Regions from separate parts of the Streptomyces camelliae genome, predicted to be linked through region 1. Evidence: riboswitches for the same ligand, from Rfam matches in the RefSeq annotation. Region 1 holds a riboswitch; each other region holds the start of a gene.
The links. Region 1 has a riboswitch for cyclic di-AMP ahead of O1G22_RS16550 (C40 family peptidase). Riboswitches for the same ligand answer to the same signal wherever they lie in the genome.
Positions count from the first base shown of each region.

Region 2: it holds a riboswitch for cyclic di-AMP, as region 1 does, so the genes downstream of both, O1G22_RS22230 (M23 family metallopeptidase) here and O1G22_RS16550 (C40 family peptidase) in region 1, are expected to answer to the same signal.
Region 3: it holds a riboswitch for cyclic di-AMP, as region 1 does, so the genes downstream of both, O1G22_RS24975 (transglycosylase family protein) here and O1G22_RS16550 (C40 family peptidase) in region 1, are expected to answer to the same signal.
Region 4: it holds a riboswitch for cyclic di-AMP, as region 1 does, so the genes downstream of both, O1G22_RS11125 (M23 family metallopeptidase) here and O1G22_RS16550 (C40 family peptidase) in region 1, are expected to answer to the same signal.

Region 1 covers NZ_CP115300.1:3,668,895-3,674,153, reverse strand. Annotated here, with positions in the region: gene O1G22_RS16560 (C40 family peptidase) at 1-70, opposite strand, end outside; gene O1G22_RS16555 (hypothetical protein) at 555-908, shown strand; gene O1G22_RS16550 (C40 family peptidase) at 920-2,074, opposite strand; cyclic di-AMP (ydaO/yuaA leader) riboswitch at 2,082-2,243, opposite strand; gene pcrA (DNA helicase PcrA) at 2,466-4,973, shown strand; gene O1G22_RS16540 (M23 family metallopeptidase) at 5,029-5,259, opposite strand, start outside.
Region 2 covers NZ_CP115300.1:4,875,038-4,880,296, reverse strand. Annotated here, with positions in the region: gene O1G22_RS22240 (PrsW family intramembrane metalloprotease) at 1-151, shown strand, start outside; gene O1G22_RS22235 (aldo/keto reductase) at 192-1,136, opposite strand; gene O1G22_RS22230 (M23 family metallopeptidase) at 1,213-2,238, opposite strand; cyclic di-AMP (ydaO/yuaA leader) riboswitch at 2,248-2,392, opposite strand; gene O1G22_RS22225 (PP2C family protein-serine/threonine phosphatase) at 2,585-3,802, opposite strand; tRNA gene O1G22_RS22220 (tRNA-Met) at 3,960-4,033, shown strand; gene O1G22_RS22215 (dihydrofolate reductase family protein) at 4,080-5,213, opposite strand.
Region 3 covers NZ_CP115300.1:5,448,789-5,454,047, reverse strand. Annotated here, with positions in the region: gene O1G22_RS24995 (Ppx/GppA phosphatase family protein) at 1-386, opposite strand, end outside; gene O1G22_RS24990 (DUF501 domain-containing protein) at 383-937, opposite strand; gene O1G22_RS24985 (FtsB family cell division protein) at 967-1,443, opposite strand; gene eno (phosphopyruvate hydratase) at 1,563-2,849, opposite strand; gene O1G22_RS24975 (transglycosylase family protein) at 3,198-3,899, opposite strand; cyclic di-AMP (ydaO/yuaA leader) riboswitch at 3,904-4,081, opposite strand; gene O1G22_RS24970 (LysM peptidoglycan-binding domain-containing protein) at 4,268-5,259, opposite strand, start outside.
Region 4 covers NZ_CP115300.1:2,462,124-2,467,382, reverse strand. Annotated here, with positions in the region: gene O1G22_RS11135 (M16 family metallopeptidase) at 1-1,299, shown strand, start outside; gene O1G22_RS11130 (M16 family metallopeptidase) at 1,296-2,684, shown strand; cyclic di-AMP (ydaO/yuaA leader) riboswitch at 2,897-3,056, shown strand; gene O1G22_RS11125 (M23 family metallopeptidase) at 3,069-3,785, shown strand; gene O1G22_RS11120 (GntR family transcriptional regulator) at 3,983-4,669, shown strand; gene O1G22_RS11115 (HPr family phosphocarrier protein) at 4,841-5,122, opposite strand.

The sequences.
Region 1 (5,259 bases):
CGAGGGTGGCGGCCGTCCGGACCGTAGGGCCACCGATCGAGCGTTGCCGGGGCTTGCGATGCGCTGCCACCTGGACCGTCACGTCCTTCCTGCTCGACGACCGAGCGGGCGGTATGCCCGGCGGCGGCCCGCACAGGGGGAGCGGGCCGCCGCCGGACCCTTCTCGGCGGTGGAGAGGACGCTAGGCCGGAGTGTGACGAGTGGGTAACGGACTGTACGGAACTGGCCTTTACGGATCGGAACGTGACCTTATGTGACTGATCCGACCGTCCAGGCTCGCCTCCTTCACACAGTGTGATGACCGATACGCGGGAAGCGGGACGGAAGGGGTGCCGGAGGTGTTATGGACCGCATAAATGCATGATCCATGTCGGCCGCGGCCGGGCCCGATGACAGGGGGCCGGTACACCCCTGGTCAGGCCGGCCGCGCGGTCTGACCAGAGGCCTCGCGAGGCCAGCTCCGACAAGGCGTGACGGCCCTCACCACTCGAACACCCCGGGAACGGCACCCTGCCGTCCTTGGGGCTGTTACCGACGAATTAGGCTCCGGCCCCATGGACGTACTCATCCATCTCTTCGTCGGCCTGCACATCATTGGCATCGCCGCGCTGCTCGGCGGTTTCCTCACCCAGATGAAGGCGATGGGGCAGGGCACGGCTCGCTTCGTCCCCGGGATGCTGCACGGTGCGCTGACCATGCTCGTCACCGGGGTGGCCCTCGTCGGCCTCAACCAGGCCGACGACCACCACGTGAACACCATCAAGATCGGTGTGAAGCTGGCCCTGCTGATCGTGATTCTCGGGCTGGTCTATGTGAAGCGCGACGAGGAGAAGGTCGACAAGGGCGCCTTCGGGGTCGTCGGCCTGCTGACCATGACGAACATCTTCATCGCCGTTCTGTGGACCTGACCCGGTAGGCGTCAGCCCGGGCGGACCACGCTGTGGATGATCGATTCCCCGCCGTAGTACACCGACTCCTCACGGACGTACGCGCCCGGCTTCGGGGCGTGGATCATCATGCCGTTGCCGATGTAGAGACCGACGTGGCTGATGTCGTCGTAGAAGAAGATCAGGTCCCCCGGGCGCGCGTCGGCCAGGGACACCGTGGTCCCGGCGTTGACCTGGTCGTACGTGGTGCGCGGGAGCGTGACGCCGGCGGCCTTCCAGGCGGCCTGGGTGAGGCCCGAGCAGTCGTAGGAGTCCGGCCCGGTGGCGCCCCACACGTACGGCTTGCCGATCTGGGCGCGGGCGAAGGCGATGGCCTTGGCGGCCTTCGTGTCGTACGAGCCGGCGGACCCGGAGGATCCGGAAGAGGCGGAGCCGGTCGGGCTGGATGAGCCGGACGAGGTGGTCTTCTGCTGGGCTTCGGCCTGCTGCTTCGCCAGCTCGGCCGCCTTGCGCGCCGCCTCCTGCTGCTTCTCCCGCTCGATGGCGGCCAGCCGCGCCTTCTCCTGGGCCGTCAGCTGCGACAGCAGCTCGCGCGCGGAGGCGAGCTTCTGCTGGACGGTGGACTTGGCGGTCTGCAGCTCGTGCTGCGACTCGGTCAGCGTCTGCAGGCTCTGCGCGGCCTCCCGCCGCTTCTTCATGGTGGAGGCCTGCTCGTCGATGTAGGCGTCGACCGCGCTCTTCTCGCGCGTGGTCAGCCGGCTCATCAGCTGGGTCTGGTCGAAGTAGTCCTGCGGGTTGTCCGCGAGCAGGAAGGTGGCCGTGTCGGGGGCGGCGGCGCCGGTGCGGTACTGGGCCGCGGCGAAGGAGCCCAGCTCGTCGCGGGCCTTGTTGAGGCGGGCGGTGCGGCGGGCGACCTCGTCCCGGAGCGCGTCGACCCGCCCGCGCTGCTTGCCGGTGCGCTCCGTGGCCGCGTCGTACTTCTCGGTCGCCGACTCCGCCTGCCGGTAGAGGTCGTCGACCTTCTTCTCCACCTCCTCCAGGCTCGGCCGGGTGTGGTCCGTACCGGGGGCGGCCTCGGCCGTCTGGGACAGCATGGCTATGGAGGTGAGGGCGGCGGTGGCGAGGGCCGGGGTGCGCAGACCCACTCCGGTGGTCCCGCCGGGACGCGACTTGCGGTGCGACGCCAAGGGAGGCGACTCCTTCCAGTGGGCCGCCTACCGGGTTAGCTGTCGGGTTCGGGCGGAGGTTCGGAAGGGTTGCCCTACGGCGTCGTCCCGGACGGGAGTCGGCCGATTCACCCCGGAGATTCGGTGGGTCCCCGGCTCCGGCCCCCCTTACGGGAGGCGCCGGACTCGGCGGGGGCCGCGCACGCGACCCGACGGCAACCTAGCCAACTCGTGTGACTGGTGTGAAGGTTGGTGCGTGATATGTCCGATACATTTTCGTGATCCGGCGCCGGGATCACGTCCACGTCATCGAGTGATTCCGCTGCGTGAGGGGGTTCGCCGCTCTGCTCGCGCGACCTTCTTCCCGGGACGGCGACCGGTTGTCGGTGGGGCGCCCTAGACTCGGAGAGCGATGAGCAGCCTCTTTGACGACAGCTTCCTGGCGGACCTCCAGCCCCCGCGCGGGCACGAGGAGGAACCCCCGCCGCCGCCCGAGGACGATCATGCTCCGGAACCGCTTCCGGACGATCTGTTCGGCGGGAAGTTCGACGCGCCGCCGGACCGGGACGCCTACTACCGCGACGGCGCCCCGCGCCCCGCGCTGGACGCGGCGGCGCTCCTGGAGGGGCTGAACGACAACCAGCGCGCCGCGGTCGTGCACGCCGGCTCCCCGCTGCTCATCGTCGCCGGTGCCGGCTCCGGCAAGACCCGCGTGCTCACCCACCGCATCGCCCACCTGCTCGCCGAGCGGCATGTGCACCCGGGCCAGATCCTCGCGATCACCTTCACCAACAAGGCCGCGGGCGAGATGAAGGAGCGCGTCGAGCAGCTCGTCGGCCCGCGCGCCAACGCGATGTGGGTCATGACCTTCCACAGCGCGTGCGTGCGCATCCTGCGCCGCGAGAGCAAGAAGCTCGGCTTCACGTCGTCGTTCTCGATCTACGACGCCGCCGACAGCAAGCGCCTGATGGCCCTGGTCTGCCGTGACCTGGACCTCGACCCCAAGCGCTTCCCGCCCAAGTCCTTCAGCGCCAAGATCAGCAACCTCAAGAACGAGCTGATCGACGAGGAGGACTTCGCCGCGCAGGCCGCCGACGGCTTCGAGAAGACCCTCGCGCAGGCCTACGCGCTCTACCAGTCGCGGCTGCGCGAGGCCAACGCCCTCGACTTCGACGACCTGATCATGACGACGGTCAACCTGCTGCGCGCCTTTCCGGACGTCGCCGAGCACTACCGCCGCCGCTTCCGGCACGTCCTGGTCGACGAGTACCAGGACACCAACCACGCCCAGTACGCGCTCGTCCGCGAACTCGTCGGCACCGGCACCCACGACGAGGACGCTCCGCCGAGCGAGCACGACCTCCCGCCCGCCGAGCTGTGCGTGGTCGGTGACGCGGACCAGTCGATCTACGCCTTCCGGGGCGCGACGATCCGCAACATCCTCCAGTTCGAGGAGGACTACCCGGACGCGACGACGATCCTGCTGGAGCAGAACTACCGCTCCACGCAGACCATTCTGAGCGCCGCCAACGCGGTCATCGAGCGCAACGAGTCGCGCCGCCCGAAGAACCTGTGGACCAACGCGGGCCAGGGCGCGCAGATCACCGGCTATGTCGCCGACACCGAGCACGACGAGGCGCAGTTCGTCGCCGACGAGATAGACCGCCTGGTCGACGCGGGTCAGGCCAAGGCGGGCGACGTCGCCGTCTTCTACCGCACCAACGCCCAGTCCCGTGTCTTCGAAGAGGTCTTCATCCGCGTCGGCCTGCCCTACAAGGTCGTCGGCGGGGTCCGCTTCTACGAGCGCAAGGAGGTCCGGGACGTCCTCGCCTACCTGCGCGTTCTCGCCAACCCCGAGGACTCGGTGCCGCTGCGCCGCATCCTCAACGTGCCCAAGCGGGGCATCGGCGACCGCGCCGAGGCGATGATCGATGCCCTCTCCCAGCGCGAGAAGATCAGCTTCCCGCAGGCGCTCAAGCGCGTGGACGAGGCGTACGGCATGGCCGCGCGCTCCACCAACGCGGTCAAGCGGTTCAACACGCTGATGGAGGACCTGCGCACGATCGTGGAATCCGGCGCCGGACCGGCCACGGTCCTCGAAGCCGTCCTCGAACGCACCGGTTACCTCGCCGAGTTGCAGTCCTCCACCGACCCGCAGGACGAGACCCGCATCGAGAACCTCCAGGAACTCGCGGCCGTGGCCCTGGAGTTCGAGCAGGAGCGCGGCGAAGGCGCAGCGACATCAGGGGCTACCGCCCCGGGCGGTACGCTGGCCGACTTCCTGGAGCAGGTCGCGCTGGTCGCCGACTCCGACCAGATCCCCGACGAGGACGAGGAAGGCTCCGGCGTCATCACCCTGATGACCCTGCACACCGCCAAGGGCCTGGAATTCCCCGTCGTCTTCCTGACCGGCATGGAGGACGGCGTCTTCCCGCACATGCGCTCCCTCGGCCAGACCAAGGAGCTGGAGGAGGAGCGGCGCCTGGCGTACGTCGGCATCACACGCGCGCGGGAGCGGCTGTATCTCACGCGCTCGGCGCTGCGCAGCGCCTGGGGCCAGCCGTCGTACAACCCGCCCTCCCGGTTCCTGGAGGAGATCCCGGCCGCCCACGTGGAGTGGAAGCGGACGGGCGCGGCGGCACCGGTGTCCTCCGGCCCGGCCTCCGGGATCGCGGCCTCACTGTCCTCGTCCCGCTCGCGTTCGTCGGCTGCGGGCGCGTCCGGGTTCGCCACGCGGCGTACGACGGACAAGCCGGCGGTGTCCCTCGCGGTCGGCGACCGGGTCACCCACGACCAGTTCGGGCTCGGCACGGTCGTCGCGGTGGCGGGCGCGGACGACAAGGCCCAGGCGACGATCGACTTCGGCGACGGCAAGCCGAAGCGGCTGCTGCTGCGGTACGCGCCGGTGGAGAAGCTGTAGGGAGTACGGGGAGCCCGGGGGCGCCGGCCCCCGGTTTCTCTGCGGGGTCCGGTTCCTACGTGGGGTCGAGTCCGTGGCTCCGCAGCCAGGGCAGCGGGTCCACGGCGGGCCCGCCCGCCGGGTGCACCTCGAAGTGCAGGTGCGGGCCGGTGGAGTTGCCGGAGTTGCCGGAGTAGGCGATCGGCTCGCCGGCCTTCACGGTCGTACCGGAGGCCACGCGGTAGCTGGACAGATGGCAGTACCAGGTCTGCGTGCCGTCCTTCGCCGTCACTATCATCATGTTGCC
Region 2 (5,259 bases), 1.2 Mb from region 1:
GGCGCGTGCGGCTGCTCCGGCTCCGGTGTACTGGGCTCAGCCGCAGTACGGATACGGATACGGGTACGGGTATCCGGCGGTGCCCTTCCCCACGCGCAACGCGCAGAACACGCCCAGCGCGCACGACGCGTACAACCCGTACCGGTCGTAGACCTTCGGGCCGCGGTGGGTCCGGCACCGCCGGACGGGCATCAGGCCGACGCCGCGGTCAGCTGCGCGACCTCCTCCTCCGTCAGCCTCAGGTCCGCCACGCCCAGCAGCGCGGGGAGCTGGTCGACCGTGCGGGCCGAGGCGATCGGGGCCGTGACCGTCGGCTGGGCCGCGAGCCAGGCCAGGGCGACCGTGGCGACGGGGGCCTCGTGGGCGGCGGCGATCTCGTCCAGGGCGGCGAGGACCTTCTGGCCGCGCTCGGACTCGGCGTGCTTCTGGGCCCCTTCGGCGCGGGCGCTGTCGACCTTGGTACCGGGGCGGTACTTGCCGGTCAGGAAGCCCGAGGCGAGGGAGAAGTACGGCACCGCGGAGAGGTTCTCCTTGGCGGCCAGGTCCTGCAGCTCGCCCTCGTAGGTGTCGCGGGAGACGAGGTTGTAGTGCGGCTGGAGGGCGACGTAGCGGGCCAGGCCCTCGCGGTCGGAGAAGTCGAGGGAGGCCTGAAGGCGCTCGGCGCTGATGTTGGAGGCGGCGATGTGCCGGACCTTGCCCGCCTTCACGAGCTCGTCGAGGGCGCCGATGATCTCCTCGACCGGGACCTCGGGCTTGTCGAAGTGGGTGTAGTAGAGGTCGATGTAGTCGGTGCCCAGGCGGCTCAGGGAGGCGTCGGCGGCGGCCTTGATGTTGGCGGCGGACAGGCCCTGGAACTGCGGGTGCTGGCTGACCTTGGTGGCGATGACGACGTCGGAGCGGTTGCCGCGGGCCTTGACCCACTTGCCGATGATCGTCTCGGACTCGCCGCCCTGGTTGCCCTCGACCCAGGCGGAGTAGGAGTCGGCGGTGTCGATGAAGTTGCCGCCCGCCGCCGCGTAGGCGTCGAGGACGGCGAAGGAGGTCTCCTCGTCGGCGGTCCAGCCGAAGACGTTCCCGCCCAGGGAGAGGGGGAAGACCTGGAGGTCGGAGGAACCGAGTGTGCGCAAGGAAGTCATGCTCTGCATCAACACCGGCGGAGGATGATCGCATTCCACCGCCGGCGCCGAGTTCACACGAATGCCATGGTCCGGTTCAGGGGTTGAGGCCCTTGTCGCGCAGCCACGGCGCCGGGTCGATGGCGGTGGCCTGGCCGTTCGGGTGGACCTCCAGGTGCAGGTGCGGGCCGGTGACGTTGCCGGTGGCGCCGACCCGGCCGATGACGTCGCCGGTGGAGACCTTCTGGCCGACCGAGACGTTGATCGAGGACTGGTGGCAGAACCACAGCTCGGTGCCGTCGTCCAGGGTCAGGATGGTGCGGTAGCCGTAGGCGCCGGCCCAGCCGGCCTCGGTGATCGTGCCGCCGTGGACGGCCTTGATCAGGGTGCCGGTGGGGGCGGCGAAGTCGAGGCCGGTGTGGTAGCCGGAGGACCACATCGCGCCGGGCTGACCGAAGGTGCCGGTGATCGTGTACGACACGACGGGCAGCGTGTACTGCTTGGCCAGCTCGGCCAGCCGCGCGGCCTCGGCCACCTGCTTCGCGTCGGCCACCGCCTTGTCCTTGGCGGCGGCGGCCTGGGCGGCAGCGTCCTTCTCCGCCTTGGCGGCCGCGTCGGCGGTCTGCTTCTCGGTGGCGGCGAGCGCGGCGGCGGTGGCCTTGCTGTCGGCCTTGCTCTGCTGCTGCTCGGCCTGGGCCATGATGCGGTTGCGCAGGGCCTCGCCGGCGCCGCCGCTCTTGGTGCTGTCGGCGCTCACGCCGACGCCCGAGAGCCCGGTGCCGGTGGCCTTCGGCGCCGAGGAGGAGCCGCCGCCCTCGAAGAGGTGGGTGACGGAGTCGGGCAGGGAGATGGAGACCGGGGACTTGCCGGTGTGGGCGCTGGCCATGCCGCCCGCGCCGACCGCGGCCATGACGCCGACGCCGAGGACGGTGGAGCTGCGGGCGAAGCCGCCGCGCTGCTTGGCGACGCGGTGCCGGCCCCGGACCCGGTCGACGGAGTCCTCGGTGGGGTTCCACTCCTCCCAGGGGCCCTCGTCGGCGCGGTAGGAGCCGTAGCCGAAGCTCTCGGACTCGTCGGACGCCGGTATGAACGGGGCTTCGGGGGCAGGCCGGTTGGACGCCACGCGGGCGTACTCCTTTCCTTCCGTCGCCTACCGGGTTAGCTGACGGGTTCGGAGCGGGAAGGTCTCCTACGCGCGTATACCGACCGGTGTACGCGTGATTCACCCCAGGGTGGTGGTTCCCCGGCTCCCTTGCGGGATTCGGCGCGTGCGCACGGAGCCGCCTCTTGTGGCGGCTGGGACGACCGCGCTGCGTTATCGAACGTTAATAGACCTGCGAGTCACTTTCCAAGCCGTTCGACTTGATCATTAACGCTTTCCGGACCGGACTTACCCCGTGATTCCACGGCAAACCGGGCGAGTTGACCGCCATTCAGGAGTCTCGGCGTTTTTGATGGTGTCTCAGATGTTATGCGGACGGCGGTCGTCCGGTCACCGTGGGTGAGAGCCCGGGATGCCGTACGGCAAGCAGCGCCATGTCGTCCGTCATCCCGCCGGAGTGCCGGCGCACCTCGTCGGCGAGCGTCCCGAGCAGCGCCGCGGGACCGGGATAGGCCCGCCCGGCGAGCCGCCGTTCGGGGTCGTAGAACCGGCCGAGGGCGTCCCGGGCCTCGGACAGCCCGTCGGTGTACAGCAGCAGGGTCGCCCCGTCCGGGAAGCGCTCCTCCATGACCTCGTCGGGCCATATTCCGAGGTCGCCCATGCCGAGCGGCAGCGCGGGCTCGGGGGCGGCCAGGGTGCGCAGGGTGCCGTCGGCGTACAGCAGCAGCGGGGGCGGATGGCCGCGGCTGAGGACCCGTACCAGCCCGTCGCCGTGCGGGAGTTCGGCGAGGACGGCGGTGGTGAAGCCCTCGAAGGCGTCGACGGCCTCGCGCCGGGTGCCCTCGCGGGCCAGCGCCCGCTCCAACCGCTGCGCCACCGCCTCCAGCGTGTCCTCCCGCTCGGCGGCCTCCCGGAACGCGCCGATCACCACGGCGACGGCGGCGACCGCACCCATGCCCTTGCCGCGCACGTCCCCGACGATCAGCCGGACGCCGTACGGGCTGTCCTGCACCGCGTACAGGTCGCCGCCGATGAACGCGTCCTGCCGGGCCGCCTCGTAGCAGGCGGCGATCTCGAAGCCGCCGATCCGCGCGGCGGGCTCCGGCAGTACGGCCCGCTGGGCGGCCTCGGCGATCTCCCGGGCGGAGGCGAGCCGCCGGTCACCGAGCCGGACGACCCGGTTGATGGCGACGGCCAGCAGAGCGACCGAGGCCACGGTGACGACGTCCGTGACGACACCCGCGGCCGAGTGCTCGCCGCCCCGGGAGCGCACCGCGTACATCGCGACGACGGCCGCGGCACCGGTCAGCACGGTGGTGCGCAGCGAGGACAGGGGCGCGGCGATCAGCGGGGCGGCCGTGAAGAACGGTACGGCGGTGAACTCCCTCGGGGTGAGCAGGCCGTACAGCACCCCGCCGGCGATCAGCAGCGCGGGCAGGGCGCGGGCCAGTGAGCGGGGGGTGAGGCGGCGCGGGCGCGGCGGCGCGGTCTCGTCGCCGAGGCCCGGGTCGGGCACGGGGTCACCGGGCAGCCGTCCCCCCGCCCAGGCATACGTCCGCTCCTCCTCCACCTCTCCAGGGCCCACCGCTCGTCTCCCACGTGTCCGACGTACGGTCCAGACTGGCCGCCCCGGGCCGTCCGGGCGACCTCGGCTGACCCGAGCGGATGACACCGCGCGACGCCTCCGCGATCAACCGGTGTGCGAACAGTCCTGCACATGGGGTACTCTGGAGTCACAACGACGCGGGGTGGAGCAGCTCGGTAGCTCGCTGGGCTCATAACCCAGAGGTCGCAGGTTCAAATCCTGTCCCCGCTACTGAAGGCTCAGGGCCCGGAATCCAGTGGATTCCGGGCCCTGAGTGTTATCCGGCCAAGTGCCGGTTCGGCGCCTTCGCCTGCTCCTCGTACTCCGGCAGTACGACCACTTCGGCGCCCGCCGTCACCAGCACCCCGCTCCCGTCCGCGGCTTCCACGAAAGTGTCCGGCTCACGCCAGGCCGTCACCACCCGCCGCACCCCCGCCCGCAGGATCAGCTCGGCGCACGGCGCGGGCCGGGACGCGCGCCGGGCACAGGGCTCCAGGCTGCTGTACACCGTGGCGCCGGCCAGCCGGGGGTCGGCCGGGGCGATCTTGGCCAGCGCGGCCTCCTCCGCGTGGACCACGGGGTCGTCGCCCTCGCGCGAGTGGCCGCGCGCCAGCTCCGTGCCGTCGGCCGCGACCACCACCGCGCCGACGCTGAACGCCGTCTCGGAGGGCGGGCACAGGGCGGCGAGTTCGCAGGCGGTGCGCAGCCAGTGGCGGTCGGCGGCGGAGGGGACGGGGCCGGTGCCGGGGGCGGTGGGCTCGTAGCGCATGAGGACGACGTCCTCGATACGGCGGGTCTCGACCAGGCGCAGGCGGCCGGCCTGGTAGGCCCCGGGGCCGAACAGCCTCGGCGCCGCCGGGTCGCCGACGAGGAGGGGCGCGAGGACCAGCTGGAGTTCGTCGGCGAGGCCCTGCTGGAGCAGCTGGGTGTGGACGGTGCCGCCGCCCTCGACCATCAGGCGCCGCACTCCGCGCACCACGCGCAGGTGCTCCAGCAGGGCCCGCCAGTCGAGGCCGGGGCCGAGCGGGACGACCTCGGCGGTGTCGCCGAGGAGGCGGGCGGCGCGCTCGGCGCCCGAGTCGGTCGTATAGACGATCTTCTCGCCGCCGGTGTGCCAGAACTGCGCGGCCGGGTCGAGGTCGCCGGAGGCGGTGACCGTCACCTTCAGCGGATACTCCGGCCTGCCCGCCGCGACGCGGGCCGCCCGGCGCTCGGCGGAGTTGACCAGCAGCCGCGGGTTGTCGGCGCGGATCGTGCCGGCGCCGACGAGGATGGCGTCGGACGCGGCCCGCACGGCGTCGACCCGGTCGAAGTCGGCCGGGCTGGACAGCAGCAGGCGCTCGGGGCCGGTGTCGTCCAGGTAGCCGTCGAGGGAGACGGCGGCGGACAGCAGTACATACGGGTACGACATCGGCGGGTCTCCCTGTGAACTGGGCCTCTTGGTTCAAGTTTGAAAC
Region 3 (5,259 bases), 1.8 Mb from region 1:
CGGCCGGTCAGCTCCTTCGTGGCGCCGGTGAAGGAGAACTCGGCCTCCTGGTCGCCCGTGATCACCTCCGGCTCGACCCCGAGGATGTCCAGCACGCCCCGCACGAACTCGTCGCGGTTCTCGGCGTCCCGGGAGGCGGAGGTGGCGACGAAGCGGAGCTTCTCTGCGCCGTGCTCCTTGATGATCGCGGCGTACTCGCGGCACGCGGCGAAGGTCCGCTCCAGCGCCTCCGGCGCGAGCCGCCCGGTGCGGTCGACGCCCTGGCCGAGCCGCACGATCGTCATCCGGCGGTCCAGATCGACCAGTTCACCAGTCGTGGGGTCGGCGTCGGCGACGAGCAGCCGGATGGAGTTGGTGCCGCAGTCGATGGCGGCGACGCGGGTCACTTCTCGTCCTCCTCGGTGGGGAGCGGCTCGGTGCCTTCGCCGAGCGTCACGCACGCGCCCTTGCGCCACCACTCCGGCAGCATCGCCAGGGCCTCGTCGCCGAGCGGGTTCACGCCCGGCCCCGCGGCCAGCGAGTGGGCCACCAGGACGTGCAGGCACTTGACCCGGTCCGGCATGCCGCCCGCGCTCGGGAAGCCCGTCAGCTCCTCGATCTCGTCCCGGCGCCGGATGTAGTCCTCGTGCGCGGCCCGGTAGGCGGCGGCCAGCTCCGGGTCGGTCCCCAGCCGCTCCGTCATCTCCTTCATCACGCCGTTCGCCTCCAGCGTGCCGATGGCGGAGGACGCCTTCGGGCACGTCAGGTAGTACAGCGTCGGGAAGGGCGTGCCGTCGGGCAGCCGCGGCGCCGTCTCCACGACGTCCGGCTGACCGCAGGGGCAGCGGTGCGCGATGGCCCGCAGACCCCGCGGCGGACGGCCGAGCTGCTGCTTGAAGGCCGCTACGTCCGCGGCGGTGGGCTCGGTGCGCGGGGTGGGCGGCGGAGGCGTTTCCATGACTGCTTTCAGATCGGCTTTCTGTCGGTTCACTGGTCCGAGGCGTCGGACTTGTCGATTCCGTCCCAGACGTTGGCGTACCAGGGACGCTGGGCGGCCCTCAGATCGGCGCGGGACTGCCGGGCGGCGCCCGGCTCGACGATCACGTACCCGGTCTCCCCCGGCATCACATAGTGCAGCCGGCGCCGGATCTGCTGCTCGGCGTAGGCGTCGTCCTGCCAGCGTGCCTTGAGGTCGCGCAGCTGCTCCACGCGCTCACGGGCCTGCTCCTGCTGCCGCTGGAGGTCGGAGATCTGCGCGCGCTGGGAGACGTACTGGCGCATCGGATAGGCGAGCGCGACGATGATCGAGCACAGCACCAGCGCGAGAAGGGCCGCGCGGCCGGTGAGCCGGGAGCGGCGGGCCTGTCGCTTGGTCTGGGAGCGGTAGACCCGGGCCGCCGTCTGCTCGCCGAGCAGCCGCAGCCGGGTCGCGGTGGAGAACCGGTCCCGGTCCTTCACGGCCATGATCCCCGCCTCCCGTCCATCCCGTTGGTCCCGTACACACGCGCGTACGTCCCCGGACACGGTACGGGACCGGGTACGGGGACGTACGTACGACTGGCTAAGCCTTACGCCAGGTTGGCTCAGCCCTTGAAGCGGGGGAAGGCGCTACGGCCGGCGTACACCGCGGCGTCGTCGAGGATCTCCTCGATGCGCAGCAGCTGGTTGTACTTGGCGACGCGCTCGGAGCGGGCCGGGGCGCCGGTCTTGATCTGGCCGCAGTTGGTGGCGACGGCGAGGTCGGCGATGGTGACGTCCTCGGTCTCGCCGGAGCGGTGCGACATCATGCACTTGAAGCCGTTGCGCTGGGCCAGCTCGACGGCGTCCAGGGTCTCGGTCAGCGAACCGATCTGGTTGACCTTGACCAGCAGGGCGTTGGCGGTGCCCTCCTCGATGCCGCGGGCGAGGCGCTCGGGGTTGGTGACGAACAGGTCGTCGCCGACGAGCTGGACCTTGTCGCCGAGCTTGTCGGTGATGACCTTCCAGCCGGCCCAGTCGTCCTCGAACAGCGGGTCCTCGATGGAGACGAGCGGGTAGGCCTCGACGAGCTCCTCGTAGTACTCCGTCATCTCGGCGGCGGAGCGCTCCTTGCCCTCGAAGAGGTACTTGCCGTCCTTGTAGAACTCGGAGGCGGCGACGTCGAGCGCGAGGGCGATCTGCTGGCCGGGGATGTAACCGGCCTCCTTGATGGCCTCAAGGATGAGGTCGAGCGCGGCGCGGTTGGACTCCAGGTTCGGGGCGAAGCCGCCCTCGTCGCCGAGGCCGGTGGCCAGGCCCTTGCTCTTCAGGACCTTCTTCAGCGTGTGGTAGACCTCGGCACCCCAGCGCAGGGCCTCGGAGAAGGACTCCGCGCCGATCGGGGCGATCATGAACTCCTGGATGTCCACGTTGGAGTCGGCGTGCGAGCCGCCGTTCAGGATGTTCATCATCGGCACCGGCAGCAGGTGCGCGTTCGGGCCGCCCAGGTAGCGGAACAGCGGCAGGTCGCTGGCCTCGGAGGCGGCGTGGGCGACGGCGAGGGAGACGCCGAGGATGGCGTTGGCGCCGAGGGAGCCCTTGTTGTCGGTGGCGTCCAGGTCGAACATGGCCTGGTCGATCAGGCGCTGCTCGGTGGCGTCGTAGCCGACCAGCTCCGGGCCGATCTGCTCGATGACGGCGAGGACGGCCTTCTCGACACCCTTGCCCTGGTAGCGGTTCGGGTCACCGTCGCGCAGCTCGATGGCCTCGAAGGCACCGGTCGAGGCGCCGGACGGGACGGCGGCACGACCCGTGCTGCCGTCGTCGAGGCCGACCTCGACCTCGACCGTGGGGTTGCCTCGGGAGTCCAGGATTTCCCGGGCTACGACGACGTCGATGGACGGCACGAGCATCTCCTTCTTGGATGTGACGCTGGAAGTGCGGGGCTGTCTGCCTTACGGCTGTGCCTTGCGACTAGAGCCTAACCGTCCCGGGGCTGTCGGCCACCGACCGACCGCCCCGTGGACGGGGAGGGACATGCAGACGGTACTCATTGTTCATGAGCGGAACAAAGGGGGGTGGGGGTGAAGAACGGGGAAACGGGAGGGGAAACAGGAGCGGACATGAAAACCCCGCCCCGGCGCGTACGGGGGAACACGCGCCGGGGCGGGGAGCCCGTGGGGACGGGGGTGGCCCTCACGGGGGCTTCAGTGTGGGGGGAGGGGTTGTGAGAGCACTGTGCGTCCGGCCGGAGCCGGATGTCACTTCAGGTGCAGCTGCTGACCCGGGTAGATGAGGTCCGCGTCCTGGACGATGTCCTTGTTCAGCTTGAACAGCTTCTGCCAGCCGCCGGCGACGTGGTGCTTCTCGGCGATGGCGCTGAGGGTGTCACCCTTGACGACCTTGTACTCGCCGTCGCCCTTCTTGACCGTCTTGCCGGTCGGGGTGGTGACGGTCTTGCTCGCCGAGGGCGCGGTGCGCGTGGTGGAGCGGGTGGCGGCCTGCTGGTCGGTGGAGCGGGTGGCGGTGCCGCTGCTCGTGCTCGGCGCGGTCGTCTTCGACGAGGTGGTGGGGGCGGAGCCGTTGTACGCGGCGGAGGACAGGCCCGTGCCGCAGACCGGCCAGGCGCCCTTGCCCTGGCCCGCGAGGACCTTCTCGGCGACGGCTATCTGCTGCGCCTTGGTGGCGAGGTCGGCGCGCGCGGCGTAGGCGGTGCCGCCGTACGCGGCCCAGGTGGAGTTGGTGAACTGCAGGCCGCCGTAGAAGCCGTTGCCGGTGTTGATGGACCAGTTGCCGCCCGACTCGCACTGGGCGACCGCGTCCCACTCGGAGGCGGTGGCGGCGGAGGCGTTGCCGGCCGCCATCAGCGGGGCGGCGACAGCGGCACCGGTGACACCGGCGAGCGCGACGACACGGACGGCCTTGGACGGGCGACGGTGCTTGCCCTTGCCGGAAAACAGCATGGATCGATCCCCTCACCGACGCCTGCGAGGTGAGCTGTCGGGTTCGGGCCGGTTGAGTTGCCCGGTCGCACGCCCGCTGTCGCGGGCCTGCGGCTTCACCCCAAGCCGGTGCCGGCAGCCTCAACTGCCGGTTCCGGCGCCTACCTTGGGTCCCCCGCTCCTGCCTACGGCGCATGACGCGACGACTGTTCCCGGACGACCGCTGGCAGGATTCGGCGTTGCGGCTGCCGGGGCTCGTGGTGACGAGCGGTCCTGACCGTAGACACGGGATCGACGGAATTTCAAAGACGATCAGGGCTTCTGAGACTCATCCCACACTTTCGCCAAACCGGACATTTAGCTATCAATCAGGGCGTCAAATCCCCCTGCTACGCGTCCGTTTCGTGACGCACTTCCAGGGTCTGACCGGCGGTGATGTGGTTCGGGTCGGCGCCGACGACGCTCTTGTTGTCGTCGTAGAGCGCATGCCATCCGCCGTGGACGCCAAGGGAGTCGGCGATGGAGGCGAGGGTGTCACCCTCGTGGACGGTGTAGGTGTCCGGCTGGGGGTTCGCGTGACGGCCGGAGGGCTGGCCATTCTGACCGTTTGTGAGGCTTTCGTCCGCACTGTCGCCACGGTGACGTCCGCCACTGCTGAGGGCTCCGGTGTCGACGAGACTCCAAGAACCGACACTCTGCTGGGAATTGTCCGACTCGTCGGTCCCGGGGGTGGTCGCGGGCGAGCTGTCACTCCCCGGCGAGTTCCCGCCAGCAGGGGAGCCGCTGGAACCGGCGGAACCGGTCGAACCCGAGGAACCGGATGTACCCGCCTTGTCGGTCTTGTCCGACTTGGGGCTGCCACTCTCGGTGGAGCCACCGCCCGCACCCTGCGCCTTGCCGGCCCCGCCGCCCTGCACCGGGGCCGTCGAGGTGCTGGAACCCGGCGAAGAGTCCGTACCGGAGCCGGACTTCGAACCGGACTGGGACCCCGAGCCGGAGCCGGAACCGGCACCAGAAGAGGATGAATCCGACAGACCGGACGAGTCGGAGCTGTCGGCCGATCCGGAGCCGCCGCCCGACCCCGCGCTGCTGCCGGAGCCCCCGACGCCCGTGTCGACGTCGACCGAACCCGAGTTGGAGGTCAGCCCGGCGGTCAGCGCGCACATGGTCCACGGCTTGGTGCCCTGGTCGGCGAGGATCTTCTCGGCGACGGCGATCTGCTGGGAGCGGCTGGCCTGGTCGGCGCTCGTGGCGTACTGCGTGCCGCCGTACTTGTCCCAGTCGTCCTGCGATATCTGCAGGCCGCCGTAGTACCCGTTGCCGGTGTCCGCGCTCCAGGAACCTCCACTCTCGCACTCGGCGACCTTGTCCCACGTGGTGC
Region 4 (5,259 bases), 1.2 Mb from region 1:
CTGACCCCGGTGGCGGCGGTCTGCCTCTGGTACGACGTCGGCTCCCGCCACGAAGTCAAGGGGCGTACCGGTCTGGCTCACCTTTTCGAGCACTTGATGTTCCAGGGCTCGGGACAGGTGAAGGGCAACGGTCACTTCGAGCTGGTGCAGGGCGCCGGCGGCTCGCTCAACGGCACCACCAGCTTCGAGCGCACCAACTACTTCGAGACCATGCCCGCCCACCAGCTGGAGCTGGCGCTCTGGCTGGAGGCCGACCGCATGGGCTCGCTGCTGGCCGCCCTGGACGACGAGTCCATGGAGAACCAGCGGGACGTCGTCAAGAACGAGCGCCGCCAGCGCTACGACAACGTCCCCTACGGCACCGCCTTCGAGAAGCTGACCGCGCTCTCGTACCCGGAGGGCCACCCCTACCACCACACGCCGATCGGCTCGATGGCGGACCTGGACGCGGCCACCCTGGAGGACGCCCGCCAGTTCTTCCGCACCTACTACGCGCCGAACAACGCCGTGCTCTCGGTGGTCGGCGACATCGACCCGAAGCAGACCCTCGCCTGGGTCGAGAAGTACTTCGGCTCGATCCCCGCGCACGACGGCAAGCCCGCCCCCCGCGACGGCACCCTGCCGGAGGTCATCGGCGAGCAGAAGCGTGAGGTCGTCGTCGAGGAGGTCCCGGCGCGCGCCCTGATGGCCGCCTACCGGCTCCCGCACGACGGCACGCGCGCGTGCGACGCGGCCGACCTCGCTCTGACCGTCCTCGGCGGCGGCGAGTCCTCCCGGCTGTACAACCGGCTGGTGCGCCGCGACCGTACGGCCGTCGCGGCCGGCTTCGGTCTGCTGCGCCTCGCCGGCGCCCCCTCGATGGGCTGGCTGGACGTGAAGACCTCCGGGGACGTCGAGGTGCCGGTCATCGAAGCCGCCATCGACGAGGAGCTGGCCCGGTTCGCCGAGCAGGGCCCCACGCCGGAGGAAATGGAGCGCGCCCAGGCCCAGTTGGAGCGCGAGTGGCTGGACCGGCTGGGCACGGTCGCCGGCCGCGCCGACGAACTGTGCCGGTTCGCCGTCCTGTTCGGCGACCCGCAGCTCGCCCTCACCGCCGTCAAGCGCGTCCTGGAGATCACCCCGGAGGAGGTCCAGGAGGTCGCCAAGGCCCGCCTGCGCCCCGACAACCGCGCGGTCCTCGTCTACGAGCCGCTGTCCGCCGAGTCCGCCGAGCACACCGAGGAAGCGGGGCGCGGCGAGGACCCGGAGCAGGAAGCGACCGTAGAGGCCGGCAACGAGAACGAGGAGACGGCCAAGTGACCGAGCTCGCCACCATGGACTTCCACCCCCAGCCCCAGCCCGGCGACGCCAAGCCGTGGGCGTTCCCGGCCCCCGAGCGCGGCGCGCTGGACAACGGCCTGACGGTGCTGCGCTGCCACCGCCCCGGCCAGCAGGTCGTCGCCGTCGAGGTGCTGCTCGACGCGCCCCTGGACGCCGAGCCGGCCGGCCTGGACGGCGTCGGCACGATCATGGCGCGGGCCTTCTCGGAGGGCACCGACAAGCACTCCGCCGAGGAGTTCGCCGCCGAGCTGGAGCGCGCGGGCGCCACGCTCGACGCGCACGCCGACCACCCGGGCGTCCGGCTCAGCCTGGAGGTGCCCGCCTCCCGGCTGGCCAAGGGCCTCGGCCTGCTCGCCGACGCCCTGCGCGCGCCCGCGTTCGCCGAGAGCGAGGTCGAGCGGCTGGTCCGCAACCGCCTGGACGAGATCCCGCACGAGCTGGCCAACCCCTCCCGCCGGGCCGCCAAGGAGCTCTCCAAGGAACTGTTCCCGGCGAGCTCGCGCATGTCGCGCCCGCGCCAGGGCACCGAGGACACGGTCGAGAAGATCGACGCGGCCGCCGTACGCGCCTTCTACGACCGCCACGTCCGCCCCGCCACGGCCACCGCGGTCGTGGTCGGCGACCTGACCGGCGTCGACCTGGACGCGCTGCTCGGCGAGACCCTTGGCGCCTGGACGGGCACCCCGGGCGCGGCCCGTACGGTGCCGTCGGTGAGCGCCGACGACACCGGGCGCGTGGTCATCGTGGACCGGCCCGGCGCCGTCCAGACGCAGCTGCTCATCGGCCGCGTCGGCCCCGACCGGCACGACCGCGTGTGGCCCGCCCAGGTGCTCGGCACCTACTGCCTCGGCGGCACCCTCACCTCCCGCCTGGACCGCGTCCTGCGCGAGGAGAAGGGCTACACCTACGGTGTGCGCGCGTTCGGCCAGGTCCTGCGTTCCGCCGCGGACGGCACGGGCATCTCCATGCTCGCCATCAGCGGCTCGGTGGACACGCCGAACACCGGTCCCGCGCTGGAGGACCTGTGGAAGGTGCTGCGCACCCTCGCGGCGGACGGCCTGACCGACGCCGAGCGGGACGTGGCCGTGCAGAACCTCGTCGGGGTGGCGCCGCTGAAGTACGAGACGGCGGCGGCCGTCGCGAGCACGCTGGCCGACCAGGTCGAGCAGCACCTGCCCGACGACTTCCAGGCGACGCTGTACCAGCAGCTGGCCGCGACGGGCACGGTGGAGGCCACGGCGGCCGTCGTGAACGCCTTCCCGGTGGACCGCCTGGTGACCGTCCTCGTCGGTGACGCCGCCCAGATCAAGGCGCCGGTGGAGGCGCTCGGCATCGGCGACGTCACCGTGGTGGCGGCCGAGTAACGCACGCGCATGCGTGGGGCCCTGACGGCTTACGGGCCGTCAGGGCCCCTTGCTGTTCCGCTTCCCGCCTCAGATGCCCGATTTGGGGCGGAGGTTGCCTGTCTGCCCTGTGGGATGCGCTACAAAAACCCGGATCGGTTTGGGGATCACCGACGGGCCCGCCTAGCGTCGTCCGGGCTGTTCGTCAGGCAGTGCGCCGCACCCGCGGCACCGGACAGCCATCGCCGAGTCCCCGTACGGCGCGAGCCAGGGGAGCCGGGGACCCAGGTCCCTTGGGGTGAATCGGACGCCCACGCGTGCGCGTGGGGGCCGTAGGAGACCTTCCTGCTCCGAACCCGTCAGCTAACCCGGCAGGCGAGAGGGAAGGAAAGGACCAGCCACTTCATGGCGTTCATGTGCGCCTCCGGGAAGCATCGCAAGCCCGGCCGGGTCAAGCGCACCACCGCTCAGGCGGCCGGTATCGCGGCCCTCACCACCGGAGTCGTCGGCACCCTCGCGGCCGCCCCGGCGTTCGCCGCCCAGAACTCCCCCGAGCAGACCGGCCTCACCCCGGTGATCACCGTGGGCGACGACATCGCCGCGAACATCGACGCGCAGGCCGCCGCCCAGCAGCGGGCCGCGGAGCAGAAGGCGGCCGAGCAGGCCGCGGCCGAGCGGGCCCAGGAGATCCGCGAGGCCGAGCGCGAGCGGCTGAACCGCTTCGTCGCCCCGATCACCGACTCGTACGTCTCCACGGGCTACAAGGCCAGCAGCTCCCTGTGGTCCTCCGGTTCGCACACCGGCATCGACTTCCACGCGGCCAGCGGCACGCCCGTCCACGCGGTCGGTTCCGGCACTGTCGTCTCCACCGGCTGGGGCGGCGCGTACGGCAACCAGATCGTGATCCGGATGGCCGACGGCATGTACACCCAGTACGGCCACCTGTCGTCCATCGGGGTCACGGTGGGCCAGCAGGTCACCCCGGGCCAGCAGATCGGCCTGTCCGGCGCGACCGGCAACGTCACCGGGCCGCACCTCCACTTCGAGGCCCGGACCACCCCCGACTACGGCTCGGACGTCGACCCCGTCGCCTATCTCCGCAAGCACGGCGTGAACGTCTGACCCACCCGCGCACGGCATCCGCGGCCCCGGCTCATCGAGCCGGGGCTTTCGCCGTTTTTCACGCTGTCCGCCGGAGGTCTGTCCAAAAAACCTCCATGGATTCCGGCCCGCCGTCGGAAATTCCGGCTCATTGGAATAGAGTCACGGAACACACGTCCATCGTCGACGTTTCACGGGGATTAAGGCGGAGGTCGGTCATGCGTATTCCGGCGCACTCGGTATGCACGGCGATCCGGGACGACATCGTCGCCGGTGTCTACGAGCGCGGCAGCCGGCTGACCGAGGAAGTCCTGGCGCGTCGTTACGGCGTCTCGCGCGTCCCCGTCCGCGAGGCGCTGCGCACTCTGGAGGCGGAGGGCTTCGTGGTGACGCGCCGGCACGCGGGCGCGTGCGTGGCCGAGCCGACCGAGCAGGAGGCCGCCGACCTGCTGGAGATGCGCATGCTCCTGGAGCCGCTCGGGGCCGCCCGGGCCGCCCAGCGGCGCACGGAGGCGCATCTCAAGGTGCTGCGCGGCCTGGTGAGGCTGGGTCAGGAGCGGGCCCGACGGGGCAGCAGCGAGGATCTGCGCTCGCTGGGCGGCTGGTTCCACGAGACGCTCGCCCAGGCCTGCGGCAGCCCGTCGCTGACCTCCATGCTGACCCAGCTGCGGCACAAGATCGCCTGGATGTACACGGTGGAGGCGCCGCCCAGCCCGGCCGATGCCTGGGCGGAGCACGGCGCGATCGTGGACGCGGTGGCGCGCGGCGACGGCGAGCGCGCGCGGGCGCTCACGGCGCTGCACGGCGAGCGCACGACGGCCGCGCACCGGCTGCGCTTTTCCGGTGCCGGTGAGCGTGTGAGGACTTCGCAACACGTCGTAAACACGTCGGGCCCGCGGCATTAACACGCGCGCCGTATACAAAGAAGAGTAATTCGGCGCGGTGTATTTCCGCTGCCTGAATTGCTGGTGTGCCCGCGTATTCCCGAAAGGCGGCCGAGCTGTGCCGCCCGGGAAACGGCGAAGCCGCGCCGCCCGGAAAGGGCGACGCGGCTTCGCGGTTCTGCGCGTGGGCGGTCAGACCGTCTCGGGCAGTTCTTCCAGACCCTCGGCGACCAGCTTGGCCAGCCGGTCCAGGGCGATGTCCGCGCCCTCGGCGTCGGAGGCGAGGACGATCTCCTCGCCCCCCTGGGCGCCGAGGCCGAGGACGGCCAGCATGGAGGCCGCGTTGACGGGGGTGCCGTCAGCCTTGGCGATCGTCACCGGGACGCCTGCGGCCGTGGCGGCTCGGACGAAGATGGAGGCGGGGCGGGCGTGGAGGCCCTCGGCCCAGCCGACGTTGACGCGGCGCTCAGCCATGTGTTGCTGCCCTTCGGTGTTCAGGGTTGTCTAGACCAGTTTCCCATATCGTGAAGCATGCCCGGAGCGGACGTCCGTCCGCCCCTGGCGTGTCGTCGGACCGCGGCCTCGGTCCGGGTTTTCGTCCTCCACAGACT